One region of the Vibrio vulnificus NBRC 15645 genome, then DNA from elsewhere that is predicted to be linked to it. Evidence: predicted binding sites of a transcription regulator. Region 1 holds the regulator's gene; each other region holds the start of a gene.
What was found. The regulator PurR, encoded in region 1, represses purine synthesis genes. The targets are predictions, from matches to a motif close to TNANGNAAACGTTTNCNTNA.

Region 2: a site for PurR is predicted at 2,743-2,762, ahead of purM (phosphoribosylformylglycinamidine cyclo-ligase). Genes of this name have one in related genera too.
Region 3: a site for PurR is predicted at 5,119-5,138, ahead of AOT11_RS03635 (NCS2 family permease). Genes of this name have one in related genera too.
Region 4: a site for PurR is predicted at 5,990-6,009, ahead of purE (5-(carboxyamino)imidazole ribonucleotide mutase). Genes of this name have one in related genera too.

The regions. Positions count from the first base shown of each region.
Region 1 covers NZ_CP012881.1:2,609,654-2,617,139, forward strand. The annotation lists gene glgA (glycogen synthase GlgA) at 1-1,001, shown strand, start outside; gene AOT11_RS12100 (alpha/beta fold hydrolase) at 1,256-2,050, shown strand; gene AOT11_RS12105 (putative signal transducing protein) at 2,096-2,404, opposite strand; gene AOT11_RS12110 (TVP38/TMEM64 family protein) at 2,418-3,095, opposite strand; gene AOT11_RS12115 (TfoX/Sxy family DNA transformation protein) at 3,220-3,813, opposite strand; cyclic di-GMP riboswitch class I at 3,929-4,017, opposite strand; gene purR (HTH-type transcriptional repressor PurR) at 4,214-5,218, opposite strand; gene torD (molecular chaperone TorD) at 5,529-6,176, opposite strand; gene torR (two-component system response regulator TorR) at 6,412-7,125, shown strand; gene elyC (envelope biogenesis factor ElyC) at 7,206-7,486, opposite strand, start outside.
Region 2 covers NZ_CP012881.1:2,374,279-2,381,764, reverse strand. The annotation lists gene AOT11_RS11070 (DUF2066 domain-containing protein) at 1-402, opposite strand, end outside; gene AOT11_RS11065 (uracil-xanthine permease family protein) at 641-1,894, shown strand; gene upp (uracil phosphoribosyltransferase) at 2,021-2,647, opposite strand; gene purM (phosphoribosylformylglycinamidine cyclo-ligase) at 2,826-3,866, shown strand; gene purN (phosphoribosylglycinamide formyltransferase) at 4,006-4,644, shown strand; gene AOT11_RS11045 (class II glutamine amidotransferase) at 4,731-5,576, opposite strand; gene lpcA (D-sedoheptulose 7-phosphate isomerase) at 5,623-6,198, opposite strand; gene fadE (acyl-CoA dehydrogenase FadE) at 6,540-7,486, shown strand, end outside.
Region 3 covers NZ_CP012881.1:795,975-803,460, reverse strand. The annotation lists gene AOT11_RS03660 (succinylglutamate desuccinylase/aspartoacylase family protein) at 1-914, opposite strand, end outside; gene AOT11_RS03655 (DUF3332 domain-containing protein) at 1,232-1,771, shown strand; gene AOT11_RS03640 (aminoacyl-histidine dipeptidase) at 2,678-4,150, opposite strand; gene AOT11_RS03635 (NCS2 family permease) at 5,159-6,448, shown strand; gene gpt (xanthine phosphoribosyltransferase) at 6,593-7,057, shown strand; gene frsA (esterase FrsA) at 7,220-7,486, shown strand, end outside.
Region 4 covers NZ_CP012881.1:1,532,441-1,539,926, forward strand. The annotation lists gene AOT11_RS07075 (LysM peptidoglycan-binding domain-containing protein) at 1-641, shown strand, start outside; gene dprA (DNA-processing protein DprA) at 641-1,744, shown strand; gene AOT11_RS07085 (DUF494 family protein) at 1,747-2,226, shown strand; gene AOT11_RS07090 (DNA topoisomerase family protein) at 2,250-2,819, shown strand; gene AOT11_RS07095 (IS4-like element ISVvu3 family transposase) at 2,858-4,195, opposite strand; gene AOT11_RS07100 (5-(carboxyamino)imidazole ribonucleotide synthase) at 4,326-5,429, opposite strand; gene purE (5-(carboxyamino)imidazole ribonucleotide mutase) at 5,433-5,918, opposite strand; gene tsaC (L-threonylcarbamoyladenylate synthase type 1 TsaC) at 6,099-6,656, shown strand; gene hemF (oxygen-dependent coproporphyrinogen oxidase) at 6,685-7,486, shown strand, end outside.

The DNA.
Region 1 (7,486 bases):
GTTACGGTCAAGATCCATTTTTTGCTCAAACAAAGAGTATTTTGTCGATCCATAATGCGGTCTTTAAAGGTGTCTTTCACTATGATGAGATGCAGTGTTTACCTGAATTTCATTGCCGAAATGTACCCGATGCCGCCGTCAGCTCTACGCATATGACGATGCTGAAAGCGGGCGTGATGAGCGCGGATAAAATCAACGCTGTGAGCCCAACCTATGCAGAGGAGCTGAAAACTGAACTTGGCAGTCATGGCATGGCGTGGGAATTTCAAACGCGATCTGATGATCTTGTCGGGATTCTGAATGGCTGCGATTATTCTGCATGGCATCCAGATACTGACAGCTATTTACCCATCAACTACAAAGCAACTAAGCAGAGTATGGTGAGAGGGAAAAATGGCTGTAAACGTGCGCTTCAAGAGCAAGTCGGCTTACCTGTAAAGGACGTCGCTATGTTTGGTATGGTGTGTCGTTTGACGCATCAGAAAGGGGTGCATTATCTATTGCCAGTATTGACTGATTTCCTGAAGTTGGATGTTCAGCTGGTTTTGGTTGGGACCGGTGACCCGTTGCTTGCTGCGCAATTACGTGATGTTGCAGCTCAGTTTGGTGAAAAGTTTGTCTTTGTTGAAGCTTATAACAATCAACTCGCACACTTAGTTGAAGCCGCATCCGATTTCTTTTTAATGCCTTCAGAGTTTGAGCCTTGTGGCTTAAATCAAATCTATAGCATGGCGTATGGCTCCTTGCCGATCGTGAGAGGTGTTGGGGGTCTAAAAGACAGTGTATGTGATTACGATGTGAATCCAGAGACTGCGACAGGATTTGTGTTCTATGAGCCCACAGCGCAAGCGTTGTTGATTACCATGCAAAGAGCGTTGTTATTGTATGCACAGAATCTAACAGAGCTTCGACGAGTTCAGCTGTACGCGATGGAACGAGATTTTTGCTGGAACAAGGCAGCAGAGCAATATGTTGAGTTGTATCGTTCTGCGCTAAAATAGAGTAAAAGTTCTGAAATATGAATGGAAAGGCACTGATTATGGTGCCTTTTTACGTTTTTTAACCGAACTCAAATAGAATTTGAATTGATATGTGGTAGGATTCTTGCCTCCCATTCTTACTATGGTGATTCATTGACTATCCTTGTGGCGGAAGTCCCCATTTCGATTGGATTGCTATTTGATACATCACCATTGCAAGTGGGTTAGCTATACTGTTTAAACCTTTTAGTTTTCTCTTTTTTTGGCGTTGTTTTATGGCTCAAGCGTTACTATTTCACAAAACTTATCTCCATCCTACCAGCCAAGAGTGGGTGGTTTTTGTGCATGGTGCGGGTGGCAGTTCGTCCATCTGGTTTAAGCAAATTAAAGCGTACAAGCAGCATTTCAATCTGTTATTGGTTGACTTACGTGGGCACGGTAAATCCAATCAACTATTAAAAGAATTGATCAGTAACCGCTATACCTTTGGGGCGGTGACGCAAGATATCCTCAAGGTGCTTGATCATCTTAAAATTCACTCCGCGCATTTCGTTGGGATGTCTCTAGGGACGATCATTGTCCGAAATCTAGCGGAACTGGCGGGGGAAAGGGTTAAATCCATGGTGCTTGGTGGTGCGGTAACGCGTCTCGATGCGCGTTCTCGTATCTTGGTCTCTCTAGGTAACTTTGGCAAGCATGTGCTGCCCTATATGTGGTTGTACAAGCTGTTTGCCTATATTGTGATGCCGCAAAAAAATCAGCAGGAATCACGTCATCTCTTTATCCGTGAAGCGAAGAAGCTGTGTCAAAAAGAGTTTAAGCGTTGGTTTATACTCGCGGCAGAGGTGAATCCACTGATGCGTTATTTCAAAGAGCGTGAATTGCCGATCCCAACGCTATATTTGATGGGAGAGCGTGATTATATGTTTATTAAACCCGTCAAAGAGATGGTTGCTGCTCACACCCAGAGTGAGTTGCTAGAGATAAAAAACTGTGGCCATGTGTGCAATGTGGAAAAGCCCGACGAGTTTAACCAGCATTCGATCGATTTTATCCAACGCCAAATCTAATAAAACATGAGGAAGGCTAGTGCCTTCCTCTGTCAATTGCGCTCATTACTCAAGTACTTGCCCACAATGCCAGCAAGCTCCAAATTGACCTTCTATTTCTTCTCCGCACTGTGGGCATAGCCAATTTTGATGCGCTACTTGCTGCTCACGATAGCTGGCTAATATCGCTTTAGCAAAATCGACTTTCTCAGGTTCCAATAGCCAAATGTATGGATTGGTATCCTCAGTTGCTGGTAACTCACCTCTCAAGCCAAATAAACCCTCACCTCGAACCTCACATTGTACCGCTTCATTCATCAGTAATTGGCACACGATATGCGCTTCTATAGGCGTGTTGGCGGTGAATATCTTCATAAGTGAATTCCTTTTATGAAGAGAGTTGAGGTCTAAATTTACTCATGATCCATTTTACAGCGATAGGAAACACACCCAATAACGCAAATGAGGCTAATACTGTCGGTGAAAGTATCCCCGACAACGAGTTGATGTCGGCCAATTGTGTCCCCGCATTTAGGTAGACAGCCGTACCAGGTAGCATGCCTATCTGGCTAGTAAGATAGTAACGACCAATGGAAATTGGTGTTAAACCCATTAGCAAGTTAATCAGGAAAAATGGGAAGACAGGGATCAAGCGTAATGAAAATAGATAAAAGGCGCCATCCTTTTCAACGCCTTGGTTGATCGCGCTAAGTTTGTCTCCAAAACGTGCCTGCACCCAATCTTTTAGCAGGTAGCGACTACTCAAAAATGCGATGGTTGCCCCAATGGTGCTGGCAAACGAGACAAGCAGTAGGCTATACCAAAAACCAAACAGAGCAGCGCCTAATAGCGTGACGACGGTAGCTCCAGGAACTGAAAAGGCGGTAAGACCAACGTAAATGACAAAATAGCTTATTGAAGAAAACAGAAAGTTTTCTTCAATAAAACTGTTCAGGGCAAGTTGTTGTGCTTTAGCGTTGTCGAGTGTGAGGTATTGACTAAAATTAACCGCCAATAAAATAATGGTCGCGATAAGCAAGATTCCGAATACGAGTTTTTTGTTCATTCAATTTTTCTCCAGATAGCTTGGTTATCAGACCTGATTGAGACAGAAAATCTTTCAAACGATATAAAAAAACCACATCATTTTGATGTGGTTTTAATCTATAAGAAATAATAAACGTGCTTGCCTACAAAGACAATTTATTCACTAATTCGTCTCGACGTTGCTGAGGAATCACACTCCAGTGCGTACCATTGATGGCTCCCTCTAACGCCCAAAGCAGCTCTAAGCTCACGGCACCACTGTGGGTGTTTTTAATCGCTTCGTACGCACGAACCGCGCCTTGAGATTCCAACTGCTCGACTGTTTCAATTCCCGCCTTTTTAAGCATTCGTTCGGTGGCTAAACGCAGGTTAGGTAGGTCTTTTAATCGTTCAGGTTTTGCTGTTGCTTGCTGTTGTTTATCATTATTAGCACTGGCCAATGCACGTTTGGCTAAAGCGAGTAGTGCATTTTGGTCTTGCCATAGCGCGTCTGAAATCGCGTAGTACTTAGTGACAACAGGAAACCCACGCTTAGTATAAACGTATGGTTTGAGCCCTTGCTTTTCAAAAAGTAATGTTGATTTTTGATCTGCGCGAATATGAAGCTGGTCTTTCACCACAAGTGCGAACATGGTCTCATCTGCAAAAAGGCCGAATCCGCCAAACATTGAGCGAGATTTTATCGCACCAAGTTGCTCAAAAAGCTTCATTGAATCTTTGAGTATCGGTTTATCCATGATGTGTTATCTCGGTGTAATTACTATTACGCCACCAAATCAGGTCCGAGAGATTAGCAAACCAATGCAAATACAATGTCATTAATGGGTAAACTTGTTGTTATGCATTTTTGCCATCGGTAACCCCGCTACCTACCAAAAAACGTCTGGTTTAGGCCGGAGGCTTTGCGTCCCACTTTTTCAAATGGTTTGCCCTGTGCGTGACACTAGAAGGATACGATTTCTATTGGAGTAACATCACATTTTCAAATAAAAAATGTGACATTGGTTCAAATAATAGTTGCAGTTAAGTGAATGAATACTCGATTTTAAGAACTTAACAGAATTTGACTTAACAAATCACTTACTAAGAATGAAAAAAAAGCATCCAGATTTGGATGCTTTAGAATATTAGTCTTAACTAATTGATTTTTTTAACGGTATCACGAACCACTAACTCGGGATGCATTTCAAACACGCGTTTGTCATGCTCTTTGTCCTTAATACGTTCGAGAAGGATCTCAAATGCATTTTTACCAACACGGCGTTTTGGCTGGTGGATGGTTGTTAGCGGTGGTGAGAAGTATTCCGCCAACTCAATATTATCGTAGCCGATCACAGAGATGTCTTCAGGAATGCGAAGGCCTAACTGTTGAAGGCGGCTCATCAAACCCAGTGCCATGGTGTCGTTGAAGCAGAAGACCGCCGTTGGGCGATCTTGCCACGACGCGATCTTGTCAGCAGCCATCACAGCCGTATCACATTCAAAGTTTCCTTCAAGGATCCACTCGTTGTTAACGGTAATATTGGCTTCCTTCATCGCGCGTTTAAAGCCTTGGATGCGCTCTTGGCACGCGGCTTTTTCAAAGTGACCACTTAAACACGCAATTTTTGTATGACCATTTTCAATCAAGTACTTAGTGGCCAAGTAGCCACCTTCCTCTGAGTTATCGATAATTTTATCGGCTTGTGAGCTGATTGGACCCCAGTCCATAATCACTTTAGGAATATCTGCATGCTTATCAAGCATTTCGCGTAGTTCTTCAGTGAGGTCTGAACACATCACCAAAATGCCATCTACGCGTTTTTCCGCAAGCATACGAATGTAATCACGTTGCTTCTCGTAGATACCGCCGGTATTACAAAGAATTAGCGTATAACCTTGGCGGTAACAGTAGCTTTCTACGCCATCAATCACTTCAGAAAAGAACAAATTGGTAGATTGAGTGACCAGCATACCAATAGTACGAGTTGTGTTGCACTTTAGGCTACGCGCTACTGCGCTAGGCGCGTAGTTGAGCTCGTCAACCGCTTTCATGACTTTTTCTTGAGTGGCTTCTGCAACAAAACGCGTTTTGTTGATTACGTGCGACACTGTGGTCGTGGATACTCCAGCGAGACGCGCGACATCTTTAATTGTGGCCATAGGTATTGTCCTGTCTAAGGTTGCATTTTGAATCTACGATTCTTTGTTGCAACACAGTTTGCTACCTTTCTCCGAATTCGCTTTGTAAGGAAGACACACTAGAAAAGCAGCAGCTTAGCTTTAAATAAACACAAAAACCGCTGTATTTCAGCGGTTTGCATTAAAATCATATTTTATCGATTGCGGTCTCAATTCTAGACCGAGACGGCAAGAGTGGCAACCTACTCAAACAGCGAATTGTGTATCCGTGTTCACACTTTAGTGGTTAAAGTGTAACCGAGTGTTTGCTCTATTGATAAGGGCGTAATTATTATCCAACTAAATAGTCGCTGTCCAGCATACAAAACGCAACAAGTAGTTTTATTGCGCTGTTATAGAAGCCAAACTCATCATATTGTGCTGCTCGTTGAGAGAAGGTAGGTAACCAAGAGAGCAACATTTCTTGAATAAATGTGTTTTGCTCGATGAAAGCATCTTCCATGTGGCGATCTTGTTCAAACTCATTTGAGCGAATGATGAGGTTGCCAAGAAAGTCGAGCATGATCGCTAAGTGATCGGCCGGTTCATTCAGTTGTTGATTGACCTGCACACCATGTTTTTTTAGCCAAGCATCCATTTTTTGTGCCGGCTCGCCATTGAGTAGGCCATCTTTTGTAAGGTAAATTGATGCGTATGGAAGTGCGCCATGTTTTGCGGTTTTCAAAAATAGGTCACAAAAATCTGCCGCTAATTCCAATTGCGCATCTTGACGGTCAACAAGACGATTGAGTGCGTCGACAAAGGCGTTAACGGATGGTCGCAGAGCATCGTTTTCAGCCAATCCCGTTAAAAACGCTCTAATTTCCATGCTTTGATATTTATCGAGTTCTTCCTGAGTCAGTTCTTTGGCAAATAAGCTGGAAAGCCACCAATATATTTCCGCACGTTTTTCATTAAAGGCTTTTATCTCTTGCATCATTTATCGCTCCTAAATCAATCTCCTATAAGTGTAACCAAAAAAAATGAATAACAATAACGCCTATTGTTAAGAAAAATATAAATATATTTGAGCTTGTTAATGGTCTGATATTAAGCTTGTTTTGAATCAATAAAAATCAAGATACTTGCATTTCAAACGAAGTATGACTAGAAATGTTACTAGTTATGAATAGAATGTCTGCCCGTGTAGACAGAAATGACATGAAGTGGTGTAAATGAGCTATCACGTATTAGTCGTAGAAGATGATGTAGTGACTCGCAGTAAACTTGCGGGTTATTTTCAAAAAGAAGGTTACACAGTAAGTGAAGCGGAAAGTGGTGCCGAGATGCGTCATATTTTGCAAAATAGCTGCGTTGATTTGGTGATGTTAGACATTAATTTACCAGGTGAAGACGGCTTGATGCTGACCCGTGAACTACGCAGCCAATCGGACATTGGCATTATTTTGGTAACCGGACGCACGGATAGCATAGATAAAATTGTTGGTTTGGAGATGGGGGCAGACGACTACGTCACCAAACCATTTGAGTTACGTGAACTGCTGGTTCGAGTGAAAAACTTGTTGTGGCGGATTTCGCTTGCGCGCAGTGGTGGTTCAAAACATCAAGACGCGGAAAACGAAGACCATATTGTCCGTTTTGGCGACTGGACCTTCGATATTCATCGTCGAGCGTTGAGCCACAATGGTGAGCCAGTGAAGTTGACCAAGGCAGAATATGAGCTGCTGGTGGCGCTTTCGTCTTACCCAAATCAGGTATTAAGCCGTGAACGCATTCTCAACATGATTAGCCATCGTGTTGACGCGCCAAACGACAGAACGATTGATGTTTTGATTCGTCGCATGAGAGCAAAAATGGAGTTTGATCCTAAAAACCCACAAATTTTTGTGACCGTACACGGTGAAGGCTACATGTTTGCAGGCGACTAGGCGTGGCTTAGAAAGCCAAAATTAACAAACAAAAAAAGAGCTGATTAAGCTCTTTTTTTGTTTCTGCAGATCATGATTCATCATTTTGATGCGCGATTCTCTGCCATGATTTGTTCGTCAGTAAGGAGCAAATCTCGCATGCCTTGCCATAGCTGGCCGAGGGTTTCATACCAGTAGCGCTCTGTTTGCTCAAGGTAGATGGCTTTAGGGGCATATCTATCCCAAGCTTGAGAGATGTTCTTTTGCGCAAGGTAGTTTGTTGGCGCGGGTAACGGCGTTATGCCAGCGTCATGAAACTCTTTCATTGCACGTGCCATGTGACTGGCAGAAGTGACCAAAACCAGCTGTTTTTGACGCACAA
Region 2 (7,486 bases), 240 kb from region 1:
CACGATCTTGCGATCATAGTTTTGCTCTTCCACCAACCAAACCAACAGATTATTGCGGTTTGTTGACCAAAAAGGCAGTTGGGCTTGCGTTAATAGCGAGCGAATTTGCGCATCATTAAAAAGCAACTTCAGGGTCATGACATCCCCTTCTTTGCCATAGCTCAATTGCGAAATATAACGGGCGCTGGATTGAAGTGCCTTTGTCACAACGGGATTATCAACCGAGTCTTGGTAACCGGATGCTCGAACAATAACCTGCTTCATTGCCTGCTGACGAGCTAACTCTTCACCTTTGTCTTTTGTGCTGTCAATCGCGACTTCTGTGCGGTAGATATCCACCTGAGTTAATGCATAAGCGGGCAGCGATAAACACCCGATCATCAATAGAGCTAAATAACGCATATAAGTCCTAAGTTACTTCTTGAGATGTCAGATGATAAGCAACTCTCCCATCATGAGCAAGAAAACAGCAGATTTTTACTGCACTTCTCAGTCAAGTGAATAAAAAGCTCTCAATTCGTTTGATTTACGGACAAACAGCAGCAATCTAGCAAAAAATTGATCAAAAATACTTAGCAAACGTTTGCAAAGTGATAGAATCCCGCGAATTTATCTGCATAGTTATTAATAGGGAGCCTTTATGAAAAATGCTTTACAGGGTGCACAAATGTTATTTGTCGCATTCGGTGCCTTGGTACTTGTACCTTTGCTGACCGGATTGGACCCTAACGTCGCTTTATTTGGTGCAGGTGTCGGCACCTTATTATTCCAATTGATCACCAAACGAAGCGTTCCCATTTTTCTAGCCTCCTCTTTCGCTTTTATTGCTCCAATCATGTTTGGTATTCAAACATGGGGTATTGGCGCAACCATGGGTGGCTTAATGGCAGCAGGTTTGGTTTACGTTGCACTTGGCGCGATGATCAAAGTACGTGGTGTGGGCTTCATTCACAAAATTTTACCACCTGTCGTCGTTGGCCCAGTGATCATGGTTATCGGCCTTGGTCTTGCGCCAACGGCGGTCAACATGGCGGTAGGTAAAACTGGTGATGGTGCGGTTCAACTCATCAATGGTGATGCTGCAATCATCATCTCCGCAGTTTCACTCTTCACGACGATTGCGCTGAGCGTATTTGCAAAAGGCTTCCTAAAGCTGGTTCCTATCGTCGGTGGTATCTTGGCAGGTTACTCGGTTTCACTATTCTACGGAGTGGTAGACTTTACACCGGTGGCTCAAGCCGCTTGGCTGGCCATGCCAAACTTCACCACACCTGAGTTCAACATCAATGCGATTCTATTCATGATCCCTGTTGCAATCGCTCCTGCGGTAGAGCACGTAGGTGACATGTTGGCAATCTCTAACGTCACAGGTAAAAACTACCTGAAAAAACCAGGACTACACCGCACGATTGCTGGTGACGGGGTTGCCACCATTGCTGCATCGATGGTTGGTGCACCACCAAACACAACCTATAGTGAAGTTACTGGCGCAGTGATGCTCACCAAAGCTTACAACCCAGTCATCATGACATGGGCTGCTATCACCGCTATTGTTCTTGCACTCGTCGGTAAATTAGGCGCTACCCTACAAACCATTCCCGTTCCTGTGATGGGCGGTATTATGATTCTTCTCTTTGGTTCGATTGCCACTGTAGGTCTTAATACATTAATCAAGAATCACGTAGATCTGCATAAATCTCGCAACCTTGTGATTGTCGCGGTGACACTGGTGTTTGGTATTGGTGGTATGGCTTTTGGTATTGGCGAGTTCAGCCTACAGGGCGTAAGTCTATGTGGTATCGTGGCGATTATTCTTAACCTTATCCTTCCGCATGACATGGGTGAAAACCACGTAGTGGATAACGCTCAGATGGAAGAAGAAGCACAAAACTAATTGGCAAATGAAGCTTGGTTCGGTGAACCACACCTTGTTTGCCGAACGTAAAGAAATCCGAATAAAAAAATGCCTGGTCAGTGACCAGGCATTTTTTATTAATATGCATTAGACAAATCGGAAGGATTACTTGGTACCGAAAATCTTATCACCAGCATCACCAAGACCAGGGACAATGTAGCCCTTGTCATTCAGTTTCTCATCGATAGCTGCGCAGTACAGTTCAACATCTGGGTGTGCTTTCTCTAGCGCTTCAATACCTTCTGGCGCAGCAACCAACACCAACACTTTGATTTGCTGACAGCCTTTCTCTTTGAGAAGGTCGATCGTCGCGATCATAGAACCGCCTGTTGCAAGCATTGGGTCAACCACCAATGCAATGCGTTCTTCCATGTTAGAAGCCAGCTTGTTGAAGTATGGGATTGGCTCTAATGTTTCTTCATCGCGGTAAATACCAACTACGCTGATACGTGCACTTGGCATGTGTTCAAGTACGCCATCCATCATGCCTAGACCAGCACGTAGGATTGGCACAACCGTTACTTTTTTGCCCTTGATTTGATCCACTTCAACTGGGCCATTCCAACCTTCAATGGTCACTTTTTCCGTTTCAAAATCTGAAGTTGCTTCGTAAGTTAAAAGACTACCAACTTCAGTGGCTAGCTCACGAAAACGCTTAGTGCTGATATCACCTTCTCTCATCAAACCAATTTTGTGTTTTACAAGAGGGTGTTTTACTTCAACAACTTTCATGTCCATCTCCGGCAATATAGATAAAATTTACATAAACTTGCCGATTATAAACGATTTCGTACAGAATTTCTCGTTACATTGCACAACAAAAAAACTTGCGCAAACGTTTGCTCTTTATATTCCAGCCCTGATAGAATAGCGCCGTTTTCATATCCAACTTCAAACCGAGGACTTCCCCGTGAGTGGTAACAACTCTTCTCTTAGCTATAAAGATGCTGGTGTAGATATTGATGCAGGCAACGCCCTGGTTGAGCGTATTAAAGGTTCTGTAAAACGTACACGTCGCCCTGAAGTAATGGGTGGCATTGGTGGTTTTGGTGCTTTATGCGAACTGCCAACAAAGTACAAGCAACCTGTTCTAGTTTCTGGCACTGATGGCGTTGGCACCAAGCTGCGCTTAGCTCTGGATATGAACAAGCACGACACCATTGGTATTGATCTCGTTGCTATGTGTGTAAACGATTTGATCGTACAAGGTGCTGAACCTCTGTTTTTCCTAGATTACTACGCAACGGGCAAGCTGGATGTCGATGTGGCTGCGGATGTTATTTCGGGCATCGCGGAAGGCTGTATTCAAGCAGGTTGTGCTTTGATCGGCGGTGAGACCGCAGAAATGCCGGGCATGTACGAAGGCGAAGACTACGACGTCGCAGGCTTCTGTGTCGGTGTAGTAGAGAAAGAAGACATTATCGACGGTACTAAAGTTGCGGTAGGCGATGCATTGATCGCTGTCGGTTCAAGTGGTCCACACTCAAACGGTTACTCATTAGTGCGTAAAATCCTCGAAGTGTCTGGCGCAGACAAAAATGAGGAGCTTGCAGGCCGCACTATTGGTGAGCACCTACTTGAGCCAACCAAAATTTACATCAAGTCTGCACTCAAAATGATTGAGCAACATGACATTCACGCGATTTCGCACATCACTGGCGGCGGTTTCTGGGAAAACATCCCACGCGTATTGCCAGAAGGTACCAAAGCGGTGATCGATGGAAAGAGCTGGGAATGGCCGGTCATTTTCCAATGGCTGCAAGAAAAAGGAAATGTGGCTACGCGCGAAATGTACCGCACATTCAACTGTGGTGTCGGCTTGATTGTGGCACTGCCTCAAGATCAAGCTGAAGCTGCGGTTGCGCTGCTTCAACAAGAGGGTGAAAAAGCGTGGGTGATTGGTGCGATTGCTCAGGCCGAAGCTGGCGAAGAGCAAGTTGAAATCAACTAAGCTGCAAAACCTAAAATAACTTCAGAATGAGGACGCTATGTCCTCATTCTGCTATTTGGCACACTGAAAACCCTGCAAAAAGCAGGTATTTTCTTGCAAGACAGTGATCTTAAGAACCAGCAGTAAATGGACAGTGGTTATGAAAAAAATCGTGGTACTGATTTCCGGCAGCGGCAGCAACCTGCAAGCCATTCTTGAAGCATGCGAGTGTGATACAAGCCGAGCCAAAGTGTGTGCGGTTTTCTCAAACAAAGCCGACGCTTACGGTCTTGAACGAGCCAAACAGTTTTCGGTACCCGCTCATTACATCGATCCCAAGGCGTTTACCGATAGAGAAAGTTTTGATCGTGAATTGATGAAAGCGATAGACGAATACCAACCCGACATCGTAGTACTGGCTGGTTACATGCGCATTCTGAGTGGTGAATTTGTACGTCACTATTTAGGAAAAATGGTCAATATACATCCTTCCCTCTTGCCTAAATACCCCGGCCTTCATACCCACCAGCGCGCCATCGATGCAGGGGACAGTGAACACGGCACCAGTGTGCATTTTGTCACGGAAGAATTAGATGGGGGCCCAGTGATCTTACAGGCGAAAGTACCTATTTTCGCAGAAGATGACGCACAAAGCCTAGCGGAGCGCGTGTTAACGCAAGAGCACAGCATCTATCCCTTAGTGGTGAAATGGATGGCAGAAGAGCGGCTTGTCATGCAACAAGGTGTTGCCTATCTCGATGGCCAACCACTTGGCAGCGCCGGTTACGCTGCAGAGTAAGGCGATTCATTGTCGCCACTCGACATCGAAAGAAAAAATGGGTTGCTTATCGCAACCCATTTTCAATACAAACTCGCAATACCGTTTTATTCAAGTGGTTCCGTTGGCGCTTGGCAGCTTGGTTTTGCTGCTGCAAACGGGACATCAAGTAATAAATTGGCGTTACTGCTGACTCGCTCGCCAAAGTGAAACAGACCATACTCCCCTGGCTTCATTCTCTGCCAAGTTTCATTACCGGTTAGAGGCTGGGTCGCAATCACAGAGACAACGTCGTTAGGGGTGGTCTCTTCTTGAAAGTTAATCTCAACATCTTCATCCAGCAACGCTGCATTACCAAAAGGTGCTCGACGCGTGATCCAGTAAAGATGGTTGGTACAATACGTCATCACATATTCGCCATCACTGAGCAGCATGTTGAACACCCCTTTTTCTCGCAGGGTTTCACAGCAAGAGGCAAGGTAAGCAAACACCTGTTCCATATCCTGAGGAATATCAGGATAACGCTGTTCCAATTGATTCATCAGCCAGCAAAACGCTTTTTCACTGTCCGTTTGCCCAACTGGACGATGTCGCCCGGTATCCAACGATTGATAGTCAGTGAGTTGGCCATTGTGTGCAAATGTCCAATATCGCCCCCAAAGCTCACGAGTGAATGGGTGGGTATTTTCTAAAGAAACACCACCTCGATTCGCTTGGCGAATATGGCTGATCACCGAACAACTTTTAATCGGATAACTTTGCACCAACTCCGCAATCTTCGATTCACAACTTGGATTTGGGTCTTTGAAGGTTCTAAATCCCTTTCCTTCATAGAAAGTGATTCCCCAACCATCTCTATGTGGTCCGGTTTTACCGCCTCGTTGCATCAAGCCAGTAAAACTAAAACAGATGTCTGTTGGCACATTGGCGCTCATACCGAGCAATTCACACATCGAACAAAACTCCCTGAACAAATCGATACGGGTTGCCCCGATCAGATTACTCCATCTCTTTCTCAATCAATTGGATGATGATATGGATAATTTTAATATGCACTTCTTGAATACGGTCTGCGTAACCAAAGTGTGGTACTCGGATTTCAACATCCGCAAGACCCGCCATTTTACCGCCATCTTTACCCGTCAGAGCGATGGTTTTCATGCCCTTGGCTTTCGCCGCTTCAATCGCTTTCAGAATGTTGCCTGAATTGCCTGACGTTGATAGACCAAACAGCACATCGCCTTTACGACCGACCGCTTCAACGTAGCGAGAAAATACATAGTCATAACCAAAGTCGTTACTGACACAAGAAAGATGACTTGGATCTGAAATCGCAATACCCGCGTAACCAGGGCGATTTTCACGGTAACGGCCCGTTAGTTCTTCGGCAAAATGCATCGCATCACAGTGTGAACCACCGTTACCACAAGACAGTACTTTGCCATCTTGCTTAAAAGATTCGGCAATCATTTTCGCTGCAGCTTCAATTTGCGCAATGTTGTGATCGTCGCTTAGGAATTTATTTAGTACGTCAGCAGCTTCAGTTAACTCATTTCTAATCAGATCTTGGTACATACGATGTTCTCTTTATCTTGGTTTATCACGTTATACGTCGATGTTTGCTGAGCGACAGCCTAGCTAACATAGCAATACGCTGAGTTTACCCATAAACAGGAAATAGTGTCGACACCGAAGCCTCAGTTTTCGCGGATTTGTAAAGCGATTCGCCCAAAGCTGCTTAGGAAATCACCATGGAAATCTCAATTTTAGAATTTTCACTCTACTCAGATCACTTTTTGCCCAGAATTGTGTTTTACATTTCTTTAATATTTTGATTACACTTAAACCAACTGGTTTGACCTCTTACCAAAACACAGACGTATAACACAACGAATTGTCTGAAAAGGAACCTACATATGGACATCTTGCTCTCCCTACTCGCGATGACCTTGATATTGGGCGTGACGCTCTATCATCGAATGTCATTAGTCAAATCCGTCACCTTGTTGACCGCCACGATGCTGCTGTTAACTTTCTCCGGTTACGTCGGCTCAATCGGCTGGCTGAGCTACTTCTTAGCGCTGGCGGTATTCGCTATGCCCTCTGTACGCCAATCGCTCATCAGTGCAAAAGCGCTCGGCTTGTTTAAGCAAGTGCTTCCAGCCATGTCTCAGACGGAAAAAGAAGCGTTGGATGCAGGTACCGTTTGGTGGGAAGCGGAGCTTTTCAAAGGCAAGCCAGAATGGAAAAAGCTACACGCCATTCCAGCACCAAAACTCTCTGCTGAAGAGCAAGCCTTCCTCGATGGTCCGGTAAATGAAGTGTGTGCCATGGTAAGCGATTACCAAGTGACGCATGAGCTGGCCGATCTGCCTCCTGAAGTTTGGCAATATCTCAAAGATCACAAATTCTTCGCCATGATCATTAAGAAGAAATACGGTGGCCTTGAGTTTTCTGCTTATGCGCAATCTTTGGTGCTGCAAAAACTGACTGGTGTCTCTGGTGTTCTTTCTTCGACCGTTGGCGTACCAAACTCTTTGGGTCCTGGTGAGCTTTTGCAACATTACGGTACAGAAGAGCAGAAAAATTACTATCTTCCTCGCCTTGCAGAAGGTAAAGAGATCCCCTGTTTTGCCCTAACCAGCCCTGAAGCGGGTTCGGATGCGGGTTCCATTCCAGATGACGGTGTGGTGTGTAAAGGCGAATGGGAAGGCAAAGAAGTCTTGGGCATGCGCCTAACATGGAACAAGCGCTACATTACCCTTGCCCCTGTTGCAACGGTTTTGGGTCTTGCTTTCAAACTTCGCGATCCTGAAGGCTTACTCGGCGAGCAAGAAGATCTTGGTATTACTTGTGCGCTTAT
Region 3 (7,486 bases), 1.5 Mb from region 1:
GGCAGTGTTTGTTGGCCAATAACAATGCCACCTTTAGGGGCTTTCAACTCCACTTCGTCATGGCCCAGCGGTGAACTGATATAGGCTAAGGTTTCCCCTTTTTCAACTTTGGCGCCTAAGTTGACCACGGTACGCAAAATGCCGTTTCCTGATGCTCGCACCCAACTGGTTGATTTAGCAATGACAGGTTGAGGCAATTTTTTTCGACTGGCTCGGAGCATGCCAATGGCTTGCATCACGCGTTTAACACCGAGCACCCCGGCACTAATGGAGAGAGGATCAAATCTGAGCGCTTCGCCAGCTTCATAGGTTAGTACGGGAATATCGCACTTTTCAGCTTCAGAGCGAATGGAACCATCTCTAAGAGCGGAATCGATGATAACCGGTGCGCCGAAGGCTTTGGCTATTCTCAACGTTTCTGGATTACTCAAATTGGCACGGATTTGAGGCAAATTGGTTCGATGGATGGCTCCGGTGTGAAGATCAAGAATATAGTCGGCTCTTAGGGCCACATTACTAAAGAAGGTATGTGCCATGCGTGAAGCCAGTGCACCTTTTTCACTACCGGGAAAACAGCGGTTGAGATCGCGTCTGTCCGGCAGGTAGCGGGATTTATGAATAAAGCCAAACACATTCACGATTGGAACGGCAATAACGGTGCCTTTGATTTGGTTGGGATCGAGGCTGTTAATCAGTTGCCTGACAATCTCAACGCCATTGAGTTCATCACCATGTATTGCAGCATTGATCATCAGTACAGGGCCAGCATTGCGTCCATTGATGATTTCAATCGGGATCGAAAGAGGAGAGTGGGTGTAAAGCTGCGCCGCATCGAGCTCTATCTCTAACCGTTGTGCGGGGGGGATTTTGTGTCCTAAGATCTCGAACACTTTGTTTTTCTTGATACGAACCATACTACTTCCTGTATTTGCTGTTCCACTGACTCTAACAACGCAGCTAAGGTGAAACCATTCGACCTTATTAAGATTACGATAAAAATCGCTAATCGTTCACTGACTTTTCTCTGATTTTTGTCGATAGGTTGTTAATTTTGGTTGGTTGAAATTTAATCGCTCAATGTGTCTTGTTTTACTATATAACCTTGTTATGTAAGGAGTCTTGATTTTGAGATCGCGTTGGCAACACAGAATTTTCCTACTTTGAGGATGGTTTTTATCTGCGCTAATATGCGCCCCCAATTCCTGTTCTCCAAATTACATTCGAGGTAAATATGAAAAAGACGATCACTAAAGTCGTGGCATTATCTGTAGCAGCAATGGCATTGTCTGGCTGTGTAGGCAGCAACGCAGTAACGGGTTACGTTATGGGCTTCAACTTAAAAGCTGTAGACAACCGTTACGCTCGTGGTGGTCTAAACATGTTGTTGGCGCCAGTATACGGTGTGGCGATTGCAGCAGACTACATTGTATTTAACTCACTGGAATTCTGGACGGGCAAAAACCCGCTAAACGGCAAGCCACACATCTTTGACACTAAGATGGACACTTACATTGATGTAAACCACCAACTAGACAAGTCACTAACAACTGCACCGATTGCGCCGTTAACGAACAACCGTATCATTGAGCAAGGTATGATGCAGCAGATCGACGAAAATACCGTTCAAATGGATATCACCTACAACAATGGTGAAAAAGCGACATTAACGGGTGTACGTGAAGGTGATTTCGTGACGTACTACATTGATGGTGAAGTGGTTGCACAAACGTCAATGGATGAGCTAGCGACTTACGCACAAAATCGTGCTTAATGGATAGCGAACGATACAGAAAGGGCGCGAGTTTCGCGCCCTTTGTTGTTTGCCCAGCAAAGCTGGCAAACCCGTCCACTTGAAAGAAAATGGAGTCACCCTGACTAAGGGGAAGACAATCCGAATGGCAAGGGCGTCACTGGCTAACGGTGGGGTTTGAAGGAAGCCATAGGAAGTTAGATGTACACAACTAACCGTAACCTGTTTCGGCGGTATTGGTGGGTAAGCGTCCAACATAGCGCAAAGCCCGATACTTAGTCAGACCAATACTGTGATTGAGGGTGGGATATCTAACAGGGAGTCAGTGCAATAACTGGGGAAGCCTGACACCACATCCGGTCAAACGCCGGAGGCGTCCATCAAGAGGTGACTCAAGATGTACGTTGGTGCGAGGTGGCAGATGAACCCGTAGTAGTGATTAAGGCTAGGCCGATGAAAGCCAGTAATGGTGTGGAGGACAAAACCAAGCCGACCTTTGCCAATATGTGTAAAGGAGCGAGCCATCGCCAAAAGCATGGAAAGCTGCGAAGGGGGGAAGCATACTTTAAGACTTTGATGAGTAGTTAGAATTTATCATTGATACACAAGCCGTCTGATCAACGGGACAAGTCGAATTGGTGCACTAGGAATAGTGAATTCTGGTGAGACAGGTCGTATAAGGGAAGTAATTGCAACTAAGTTTGGTAGATTGCCGTTGAGCTAGAACGCCAAATCCTGCAATGAAAGTTACCAACAGTGATGAAAACAAACTGTCCCCACAAAGCGGACAACATTAGATTCTCAGATTAATGTTGTGCCACCAATCATGGTGATATGGAGTATGCATGAGCCGTATACGAGGCCCGTACGTACGGTTCTGTGAGAGGGATGAGGCGGTAACGCCTCACCCTACTCAATTTTCTCGTGTTATGCCTTTTCAGGAATCGCTTCCAGTAACGCCACCATTTGATCCCAGTAAAGTTGTACTGTGTCAATCTTCACTTTCTCATCTGGAGAGTGCGGGAACTTAATCGTTGGGCCAAATGACACCATGTCCATGTCAGGGTATGGTTTCTTGAATAGGCCGCATTCTAGACCCGCGTGAATGACCATGATGTTCGGTTTGTGACCGTAAATGCCTTCGTACATATCACGGAAGATCGCCATGATTTCAGAATCAGCATCCGGTTTCCAACCAGGGTAAGCGCCAGAGAACACAATGTGTGCGCCAGCCAGTTCAGCGACTGATGTCAGCATGCTTTCCACTTGGCTGCGACCTGAGTCGATCAGTGATCGGATCAAGCACAATACGGTGATTTTGTTCTCTTCAGTGGTGATAACACCCACGTTAAGCGACGTTTCAACCACACCTTCAATCTCATCGCTCATGCGAATGACACCGTTTGGACAAGCATTTAACGCAGCGACAAAGCGTTGTTGATCAGCATTGGTCAATACACCCACTTCCACATCGACCGCTTGGTTAAACGTGACAATGTTGGTTTCCACTTTACCGAGTTCGGCTTTTAGAAGTTCAGTGTAATAGTCAAACAGTTGAGCAAGCTTATCTTGGTTTTCTGCAGGCAGCGCCACTTTGACGAAGGCTTCACGAGGAATCGCATTACGCAGGCTACCACCGCGGAATTCCACCAAGCGCAGATCCAATTCTTGTGCGTGGCCGGCAAGGAAACGTGCCATCAGTTTGTTTGCATTACCACGGCCAGTGTGGATGTCACAGCCTGAGTGACCGCCTTTTAAGCCTTTTAACGTTAACTGACGAGTAATAAAGCCTGCAGGAACCGCTTCGCGTTGAATATCAAACGTCATCGCGCCGTCGATACCGCCTGCGCAACCCATGTAGACTTCACCCTCTTGCTCTGAATCGGTATTGAGAAGAATGTCGCCTTCTAGCCAGCCAGCGTCCAAACCGAAAGCGCCCGTCATGCCTGCTTCTTCATCAATGGTTAGCAGAACTTCAATTGGACCATGCTTGATCTCTGTTGAGGCCAACACCGCAAGGCAGGAAGCCATGCCAATTCCATTATCCGCTCCGAGCGTCGTACCTTCTGCGGTTACCCACTCACCGTCAATGTATGGACGAATAGGGTCAGTGGTGAAGTCGTGTTGAGTGTCTTCGTTTTTTTGAGGCACCATGTCGATGTGCGCTTGAAGAACAACACCCTTTTTGTTTTCCATGCCAGGTGTCGCAGGCTTTTTAATAAACACATTGCCGGTTGGATCGCGACGAACGTCTAGACCTTGCTCTGCCGCCCAGTTGACGATGTATTGAGCAAGTGCTTCTTCATGCTTTGATGGGTGTGGGATAGAACAAATCTTATCAAAAAACTGCCAAAGTGGAGCAGGTGATAAGGTACTGATTTCAGAATGGAACTCAGACACAGATGACTCCTTTTTCTAGGTTTGCCGGATGATGGCACTGCTGTTAGCCCAGTAGATTAGATGGTTGTGGGTTCAGCAGATTATAAGTTGTGAGCAAGGATATCACTTGCAAGCAGAGCCGAGTAGTGTCAGTCACTGGCTGTTTACAAGTGCACTGTCACAGAATGTGAACATCGCTGTCAGCGCTTACTCAATTGGTTGGTTATGTTCTGTAACTTAACCTATTTTGAGTTTGATAATTCTGTAATTTAATTACCAAATTTGCTTGATGTAGATCATTAAATGAAATTTATGTGATTTTAATCACTAAAAGTATTGTAATAAAATTTCTTGGTGGTATATTTGTAACCAACTTCTGAAGCGAAGAAAAAATGCTCAAAGGATGAGTCCGTTTATCGCCTCCAAGGAACCGAGAAATCAAACATGTTTAATTGATTTAATAAGGTGATAGTTATGAAAGGTTTAGCATCTGCAATGTTTTGGACAAACAACTCTGTTTACACCCGCAACTTTGCATACCCAACAAGCTTTGGTTACAAGTAACGTACGCTAACCAAGTGCATGTGACCCCCGAACGATTTGTTCACCCCTAAATTGGAATTTTCTTTCAGTAATCGAACTGACATGATTCTACCGCCACTCAAATTGAGTGGCGTTTTTTTGTTTTCTCAATATTAGTGATACGAGAACAGACCTCACTTCCGAAACCAATCGAATCCGCCGCATTTCTTGCATGTAAACTTTGCAATTTTTCCTCGTTATTCCATGTAAGTTTACGACATTGTCGATTTATTCTTCAGTTTATCTTCTAAAGTCCCTGTTTTTTCTGGTTGTTTCTTAAAGGAAAAATAATAGCGGCTAATTTTTCTTGCTGAAATGGTTTCATAATCCAGCGAGAAATCTTTATTAGAGTGAAAAATCTATCTGGAATTTGTTATTTGATAACTTTATAATCTGCAGCCAATCGATTACGCAACCGTTTACTTTTTACCTTTACAGGATTCGATCATGCTCGAAAGGCTATTTAAACTCAGCGAACATGGCACAAATGTGCGCACTGAGATCATTGCAGGTATTACTACCTTCTTGACGATGGCTTACATCATTTTTGTTAACCCAGCGATTTTAGCTGATGCGGGAATGGACCGTGGTGCCGTTTTTGTTGCTACCTGTCTTGCCGCAGCAATTGGCTGCTTCATCATGGGCCTACTTGCCAACTACCCAATCGCACAGGCGCCAGGCATGGGCTTAAATGCCTTCTTTACCTACGCGGTTGTTCTTGGAATGGGGTATACCTGGCAAGTCGCATTGGCGGCCGTATTTGTTTCGGGTGTGCTTTTTATCCTGTTGAGCATCTTCAAAATTCGTGAGTGGATCATCAACTCGATTCCGCTCTCTTTGAGAACGGGGATCTCAGCGGGTATCGGCTTGTTCCTTGCGTTCATTGCACTGAAAAATGCAGGCATTGTTGTTGATAATCCTGCGACGTTTGTTTCTCTTGGCGATATCACTTCTCTCGCACCAGCTCTGGCGGCTTTTGGTTTCTTTTTGACTATTGCACTTGTTCACCGTGGTGTGAAAGGGGCAGTAATGATTGCGATCTTGGCAGTGACGGCACTTGGTTTGGTGTTTGGTGATGTCCAATGGGCGGGTGTAATGTCAACCCCACCAAGTATTGCGCCTACGTTCATGCAACTGGACTTCTCTGCTGTTTTTGAAGTTGGCATGATTTCAGTGGTGTTTGCTTTCTTGTTCGTTGACTTGTTCGACACGGCGGGCACGCTCGTGGGTGTTGCAACCAAAGCGAACCTGATTGAGAAAGATGGCAAACTGCCACGTTTGAATAAAGCACTGCTGGCTGACTCAACAGCGACTTCTGTAGGTGCGCTACTCGGTACGTCAAACACAACGTCTTACATCGAAAGTGTCTCTGGTGTGGCGGCTGGTGGCCGTACAGGTTTAACTGCGGTTGTCGTGGGTGTGCTATTCCTATTGGCACTGTTCTTTTCGCCACTGGCTGGCATGATTCCTGCATACGCGACGGCAGGTGCTTTGTTTTACGTGGCAATTTTGATGCTTTCAGGTCTTGTGAGTATTGATTGGCGCGACTTAACCGAGGCGGCTCCTGTTGTTGTGACATGCTTACTGATGCCACTGACATTCTCGATTGCAGAAGGGATTTCTTTAGGTTTCATCGCGTATGCTGCCATCAAATTATTCAGCGGAAAAGGGCGTGATGTTTCACTCAGTGTCTGGATTATGTCGGCTATTTTTATCATCAAGTATCTGGTGGCTTAAATAGCTTTTAGAGTTGCGTTCCGGTAGAATAATCGTTTGCGCAGCTCGATACCCAAACTTTCTGTTACGTTTCGGGCTCTCATCTTTATGAGAGCCTGTTGTCTGTTTGGGACAATAGATTTTTCAAATAATTAGGTTATTACAATGAGCAACAAATTCGTTATTACCTGGGATGCCATGCAAACTTACTGCCGTCAACTTGCTGAAAAACAGATGCCAGCAGACCAGTGGAAAGGCATTTGGGCAGTGAGCCGTGGTGGCTTGGTTCCTGGAGCTATTCTGGCTCGTGAGCTAGGTATTCGCTATGTCGACACCATCTGTATTTCCAGCTATGACCACGATCATCAACGTGATATGACTGTATTGAAAGCACCGGAAGGTGACGGCGAAGGCTACCTAATCGTTGAAGATCTAGTCGATAGTGGTGACACCGCGCGTAAACTGCGTGAAATGTACCCTAAAGCGAAACTGATTGCGGTTTGTGCAAAACCTTCTGGTAAAGAGTTGTTGGATGATTATGTCGTCGACATCGCTCAAGAGACTTGGATTGAACAGCCATGGGATATGGCATTGGCTTACGCTGAACCAGTAAACCGAAAGCAGAAGTAAATCCTGATTTTGTTGAGAGAATGACCCTTTTACGGGTCATTTTTTTTTATACTGTTATACTGATTTGGCTTTTAGGCGCACACACTCTTGAATGGAAAGAGTATTAAGCCACTGAGCCGTATTTGTTTTTTAGTCTTTTGGAATGTCACTCTGAGCCCGAATATGTCAGAAGAAGTCAGCAAAAACCTGTCAGAAACGCTATTTGTCAAACATAAGCAAGCCAAAGAAACCTCGGCATTGACTCAATACATGCCGACTAGCCAATCCTTACTTGATGAAATTAAAGAGAAGAATGGTTTTTCTTGGTATCGCAACCTTCGCCGCTTGCAATGGGTGTGGCAAGGTGTCGATCCTATTGAGCAAGAGCAAGTGTTGGCTCGTATTGCCTCTTCCAAACATTCACGCACTGATGAGCAATGGCTCGATACG
Region 4 (7,486 bases), 1.1 Mb from region 1:
ACCTTGCTAAAGATGAGCGTATTTTCATCAGTGGCCAACAAACGGAAACCCATTGGGCGATTTATCGGCAAGTGCAAGAATTTGAACGAGCCGATCCCGATGCCAACATGATCGCGCTACGTGTGGTTGCGCAAGGTGAGCTTAAAGAATCGGCACAAGATTATTCCGGCATTGAAGTGACCAGTCAGCGACAAGAAGTATTGATCAACGACATTGCATTGCCTCAATCTGAAAACCTCGTCGAAGAACTGTCTACGACCTTTTATCCTGCGCCAGCCCCTCAAGATGTTGATGCCAAGATATTGGGCAGTATTGATGGCATCGATTATAGCGCACCAAGCCAAGTGGTGATTTTGGACAAGGGGAAAGTAGACAATTTACGTCAAGGGCATATTTTCGAACTCTATAAAGCCTCAAACAACGTTTATCGCAGCAGTGATAGCCAATTCAGCTACGAAAAAAGTGGTTCTTCGGATGAGATCTCCCTGCCGAAAAGCCGCATTGGTGAGTTGATGATCATTCGTCCTTACGAATATTTCAGCTTGGCGTTGATCACCCGCAGCACTCAACCGATCAGCCGTGACATTTTGGTCGTGGCGCCAGTGCAAGTTGACGAATCAGCCACGGCGCAAACGCCCTGATGAGTCAGGATGAACTGCATGCTTGGTTAGCACTTAGTTTTACGCCCAATATTGGGGTTAAGAAGCTAACCAAGTTACTCAGTATTGATTCTCCGCTCAATATTCTGCGTTATTCCCACGAGCAGCTACTGTCGCTGGGACTGTCGTCCCAGCAAATCATCACCTTGCGAAGTAGTGCTCAGCAAGACGCTGAAGCCGCTCTTCAATGGCAGCAGCTTTCCTCCCAGCATCATATTATTACCCTTCATGATGGCCTATATCCGCCGCTACTTAAGGAAACGGCTTCACCGCCTTGCCAACTGTTTGTACAAGGTGATCCTCATTGTTTAACCAAGCCACAAGTTGCGCTGGTGGGGAGTCGTCATGCGACCATGGAAGGGTTGCAGCATGCCCGCGATTTTGCGGCTCAATTGGTACAGCATGGGTTGGTGGTGACCAGTGGTTTGGCGCTTGGGATTGATGGCCATGCCCATGATGGTGCGCTGACAGCGGGCGGTGAAACCGTTGCAGTACTTGGTTCGGGCTTTCAATACATTTATCCCGCTCGCCATAAAGGTCTTGCCGCGAGAATTTGTCAACAAGGTGCGCTGGTTTCGGAGTTCCGTCCGAGTACCAAAGCCAAAGCAGAACATTTTCCTCGTCGAAATCGAATCATTAGTGGCTTGTCTCTGGGGGTTTTGGTGGTCGAAGCAGCAGAGAAAAGTGGCTCTTTGATTACTGCCCGTTATGCCGCTGAGCAAGGCCGAGAAGTCTTTGCTTTGCCCAGTTCTCTTCATATTACCAACGCACGTGGTGGAAACGCGCTGATAAAAAGCGGAGCTTGTTTGGTCACTGGTGTTGAGGATGTACTGAGTGAAGTGCAAACCTTGCTTGACTGGTCGACAAACCAACAAGCGGATTTATTTTCTTCCTCTAATACTGAAGAACAATTGCCATTTCCTCAGCTGTTAGCTAACGTAGGTAGTGAGGCTACACCAGTTGATATTCTAGCAAACAGGACCAATATACCTGTGCAAGAAGTCATGATGCAGCTCTTAGAGCTTGAGCTTTCAGGGCATGTTGTTGCAGTTAACGGTGGCTATATTCGAAGGGGGAGGGGCTAGCTATGATGATGGATATACTGATGTATCTATTTGAAACCTACATCCATAGCGATGCAGATTTACAAGTGGATCAAGATGAGCTTGAAGACGAATTGCTTCGAGCGGGATTTCACCAGCAAGATATCTACAAAGCCCTTCTTTGGTTAGAAGAGCTGGCAGCATTACAAAAGAGTGATGATCACTCTGCTATTTCGCGTTGCAGTGCGATCTCTTCAACACGAGTGTACACACCTAAAGAGATGCAACGATTGGATCTAGAATGTCGCGGCTTTTTGCTGTTTCTAGAACAGATCAATGTGTTAACCACTGAGACTCGTGAAATGGTCATCGATCGAGTGATGGGGTTGGAAACCAATGAGTTTGAGCTTGAAGATCTCAAGTGGATTATTTTGATGGTGCTATTCAATGTTCCCGGTAACGAGAACGCCTACACGCTAATGGAAGAGCTGTTATACACCAAAGAGCAAGGCATTCTTCACTAAGTTGTTCCGCGAATACAGTATCTATGAGTAGTAAAATTGATCGCACTTTGTTTTCCGCTCACGAGCATGCGCTTGAGCATACGCCTTGTCCGCAATGTGGTGGAGGGTTGGTGTTAAAACACGGTAAGCATGGCGCGTTTTTGGGGTGTAATCAGTACCCACAGTGTGATTACGTCAAGCCCCTTCATCAAAATGATGGCCATATCGTCAAAGAGTTGGGGGTCGCTTGCCCTGAGTGCGGGAACGAGTTGGTGCTTCGTCAGGGACGTTACGGCATGTTTGTCGGGTGCAGTCATTACCCACATTGCCATCATATTGAACCAATCAACCAGCCTGAACCAGAGCAGAATCCCAAAGCGTTGTTTGCTTGCCCCGAGTGTGGCAAAGGACACTTAGTTGAGCGTAAAACTCGCTTTGGTAAAACCTTCTATGCCTGTGATAACTATCCGAAGTGTAAGTTTGCGGTTAACCTGCCACCGGTAAAAGGTTGTTGTGAAGAGTGTGGTTTTACTTTGTTGGTTGAGAAGAAGCTCGCCAGTGGTGTGAAGTTACAATGCGCAAACCGCAAATGTCAGCATGCTCAATCGCATTGAGTTCACATTGATAAGGGTCGCACATGGCGCAATGTAGTTCACTTAAGAGGAGCTGCCTTGCGATTAACAGGATATCGGGTCTTTGATATTTTTACCGCCCTAGGCCGATTTGGCTTAGGGCGTTTGTCTATAAAAAGGATGGATAAGTCTCCGCGCAGACTTTTTAGACGCTTCGGTGTATTACCTGGAGATACCGCTTTGCTCATTACTTTCAGTTGACTAGCGATGAACTGACAAGCGTATTTAAAACTGATTTCATTGGCCATTCGACCATGTGCTACGGCCGCTTGACTGGCTTCTCGTCTTACCAAGTTATAACCAAGCAACAGCCCCCATAACTCTTGATAGACAAGCTCGACCGTCTTACTCCTCAGCACTAACGCGTTGTGCTGCATCGAACTTTTTATGTCTCTGTACCCTAACTCAATTTCCCATCTCTCATGGTAAAGCTCGGCTACTGATTCCGCATCGTACTCTTCCCTAGGCAAAGACGTAAACACTGTTTTGTGCTTACCTTGTACTTGATAAGTAACGGCTCTGACTTGCCATTTTTCAGGTAGGTTAGGATTTTTCTTGCGAGCCTGTGGAGAGACTTTCATTTCTACCAACATGTCGTCGCTCTCTTCATCGTCCAGAAGTCTGAATTTCACCCCTTTCTTCGCTGGTAACAACCAATGCCTGTTGGAGCCACTATTTTGGAGAGAAAGAAGTAAGTCTGCGCCATAAAACCCCTTATCTAGTAAAGTCACTGAGTTATCAGGTAGAGAGTCAATAAAGGGCATTGCAAGCGGTATTTCACCACGACGATAGGGGCTTATAGCTGCGTCTACAATGACATGTGAGCGAACATTCATCATGGTCACCACCCTAAGTACTGGATGAGGTGTCTGCCTCTCGCTGGATGTATTACCTGACCCAAAATGTTCTCTTAGTTCTGATGTATCAGCGGTTCGAAAAAGAGCCCCATCAATAGCGAAGACTTGTAAGCCTTGCCAAGTATCCTCGGGGTAACGCTCTAGACCCCATGTGTGACTGCATTGTCTAAACAACCATTCTGGAGCAGCTTTACCAAGGCGTTGCCTTGCTTGCGTTAAAGCACTTTTAGCTAGCAGTTCCTCATCGGCTAAGCCCTCGGCACAGACATTCATTCGCCGTGCGACTTCTGCAATAGACTCATTGCGGAAAAACGCCATTCCAACAATAAGCCAAAGAACCATATCACTAGGTAAACGACGTCGACGAATTGTCGCTTTATCGGAAAGTGTTGCCGCTTTAGCAACCCACTCATCAGGAATATGCTCGGAGAAGGTGGTTAGCTGAGCGACATCAACAGGACTCTCTTCAAGAAAGTCAGCAAAATAGTTTTGGATAGACATAAAAAATCGGAAACCTATAAACAGGTTTCCGATTGTCTCTCATCAGAAGGATCGGTCAACCGATCCTTATCTGATCTACATTGCGCACATGGCGACCCTTTTGCTATCTGTTTAAAAGCCGAAAGGGCGACTACGCTTGCCACTTTTTGGCAAACTCATGTACCGCTGGAAAGGCTTTCTCATCCAATACATTGGCGAGAGCACAAAGGCGGCGCTGCAGCTCTCCGCTGTAATCACCACACACGTTGATATGGCCCATTTTTCGGCCTGCGCGTTTCTCTTTGCCATACCAATGAATATGACAACCGTCCATCGCCATCACGCTTGCGGGCAGAGTATCTTCACCAAGGATGTTGATCATTGAGGTTTCACGAACCAGCTTAGTGCTACCAAGTGGTAAACCACAAACGGTGCGCAAGTGATTTTCAAACTGGCAAGTTTCGGCTCCTTGCTGGGTCCAATGGCCGGAGTTATGTACTCGAGGTGCAATTTCATTGACTAACAATTGTCCGTCGACATCGAAAAATTCAAGCGCCAACACACCAACGTAATTCAGTGTTTCAGCGACAGCAGTAAACATGTGTTGTGCTTGCTCTTGCAGCTCTGGTGAGTCAATCGCCGTTGAAAGGCTTAACACGCCATTGACGTGAATGTTTTCTGCCAGTGGGTAGACTTCGATCTGCCCTTCTTTACCACGAGCGCCAATCAATGAAACTTCACGTTGAAATGGAACAAATTCTTCAGCGACAATCGCTTGATTTGGCGTAGCCGCGATACAAGCTTCCATCTCTTGCCAAAGGGTTTCAATTTGCGCGGCATCTTTCAAACGCCATTGCCCTTTACCATCATAGCCACCTAATGCGCTCTTTAGCACCATTGGCATGCCAACGTGCTCAATCGCTTTATTGAAGTCTTCACGCGTTTCAATGACGTAGTAATTGGCATTGCGTACCCCCGCATTGTCGAGCAAGGCTTTTTCCAAACGACGATCACCACCTGCCTTTATCGCCTCACTGCTTGGAAGAAACTTGCCACTTGCTTGGCAGATCGCCAATACGTCATGAGGAATGTGTTCAATCGCTTGCTCTAAGCCGTGACCAAGAAGATGCAACGTCAAAGGATGAACGACATCACCCGTTGTCACATCATAGGCAGAAATCTGGATATTCAAAGGCGCACCAGCTAATGACATCATACGTGCTAATTGTCCAGCGCCCAGAACCAATACGTGCATGATTTAGTCCTCTGCAGGATTCGGGTTAGCAAGGACGCTTGCTGTTTGTTCTTGGCGGAAGGACTCAACTTTGGCCATGATATTTTCGTCGTGAGTTCCAAGGATTTGCGCAGCGAGAAGACCAGCGTTCGCTGCACCAGCTTCACCAATTGCCAATGTCCCTACTGCGATGCCTTTTGGCATTTGCACAATAGAGTAGAGAGAGTCGAGCCCTGATAACGCGCGTGATTGCACGGGTACGCCCAAAACGGGCAAGCTGGTAAATGCCGCCGCCATGCCAGGTAAATGCGCCGCGCCACCTGCACCAGCAATAATCACTTTCAACCCACGCTCTTTGGCGGTTGAGGCATATTCAGCAAGGAGATGAGGAGTTCGATGTGCTGAAACTACTTTGGTTTCGTATTTCACGCCAAATCTGTCCAGCATTTCTGCTGCTAGTTTCATGGTTGGCCAATCCGATTTAGAACCCATGATGATACCGACTTTCATCTCAAACTCCTTCAAGCTGCATAATTGGGTGAGCTGATCAATTTTGTGCGCATTATACGAGGTTTTTTACCGCAAGCAAACGTTTGCGTTTGGGTGAAAGCTACCACGCGCGTTTTTCGCTGGCATTCGGCGGGTTATTGGCTTATTTGTAGTAGGTTGAGTGTCTAGAGAGAAGAAGCGGTGAGTAATTTACAGCAAGTCGTGAAGGCGTTAAAGCAAGGTCAAGTGGTGGCTTACCCGACAGAGGGCGTGTTTGGCTTAGGTTGCGATCCTGATAATGAGGTGGCCGTTGAGCGTCTTCTGACGATTAAACAGCGACCCAGAGATAAAGGCTTGATTTTGATCGCCGCTGATTTTCAACAGCTTCAACCGTATCTCGATTTAACAAGTTTGTCATCGGAGCAACTTCAGAGAGTTTTCGCCACTTGGCCAGGTCCTTATACATGGGTAATGCCAGCAAGTGCACGAGCGTCGGCGCTCGTCACAGGTTATCGCCAGACCGTTGCGGTTCGTGTGAGTGATCATCCTTTGGTACAAAAGTTGTGCAGTGAGTATGGAAAGCCGCTAACCTCTACCAGTGCGAATTTGTCAGGCCAAACGGAATGTAAAACCGTTGAGCAGGTTCAAGGTCAATTGGGCAACCAGATCTCCGCCATTTTGCTTGGTGAGATTGGTGAGCGCCATCGACCCAGTGAAATCCGCGATGCTCGTACAGAACAATTATTAAGACAGGGATAACCCTGCTCAGCTTCAAAAGGTAGTTTAGATGTCCACAATAGATAAAGACGCCGTCAAGCTTTACTTGATGCAGTTACAAGATCAAATTTGTCAACGACTGGAACAAGAAGATGGCAAAGCAACATTTATAGAAGATGCTTGGCATCGAGAGCCAGGAGACCGATTAGGTGGCGGTGGCCGAACACGCGTAATGCGTGATGGCAACGTGTTTGAGCAAGGGGGGGTTAACTTCTCCCATGTGCAGGGTAGTGCAATGCCAGCTTCTGCAACGGCGCATCGTCCAGAATTGGCTGGGCGCCGATTCGAAGCCATGGGCGTTTCTCTCGTCATGCATCCTCACAATCCTTACGTTCCGACATCGCATGCAAACGTGCGTTTCTTCATTGCTGAAAAAGAGGGGGAAGCACCGATCTGGTGGTTTGGTGGTGGGTTTGACTTAACTCCGTTCTATCCGTTTGAAGAGGATTGCCAATTTTGGCACAACACCGCCAAGGAAGTGTGTGCGCCCTTTGGTGCTGATGTGTATCCGCAGCATAAAGCTTGGTGTGATGACTATTTCTATTTGCCTCACCGCGGTGAAACGCGAGGTATCGGCGGCCTATTTTTTGATGACCTCAATCTGTGGGAGTTTGAGAAGTGCTTTGACTACATCAAAGCTGTTGGTGAAGGGTATTGCGATGCTTACTTACCCATTGTTGAACGTCGTAAAGCCACAGAGTATGGCGAGCGTGAACGTGAGTTCCAGTTGTATCGCCGTGGCCGCTATGTTGAGTTTAACCTAGTGTATGATCGCGGGACTTTGTTTGGCTTGCAAAGTGGTGGGCGTACCG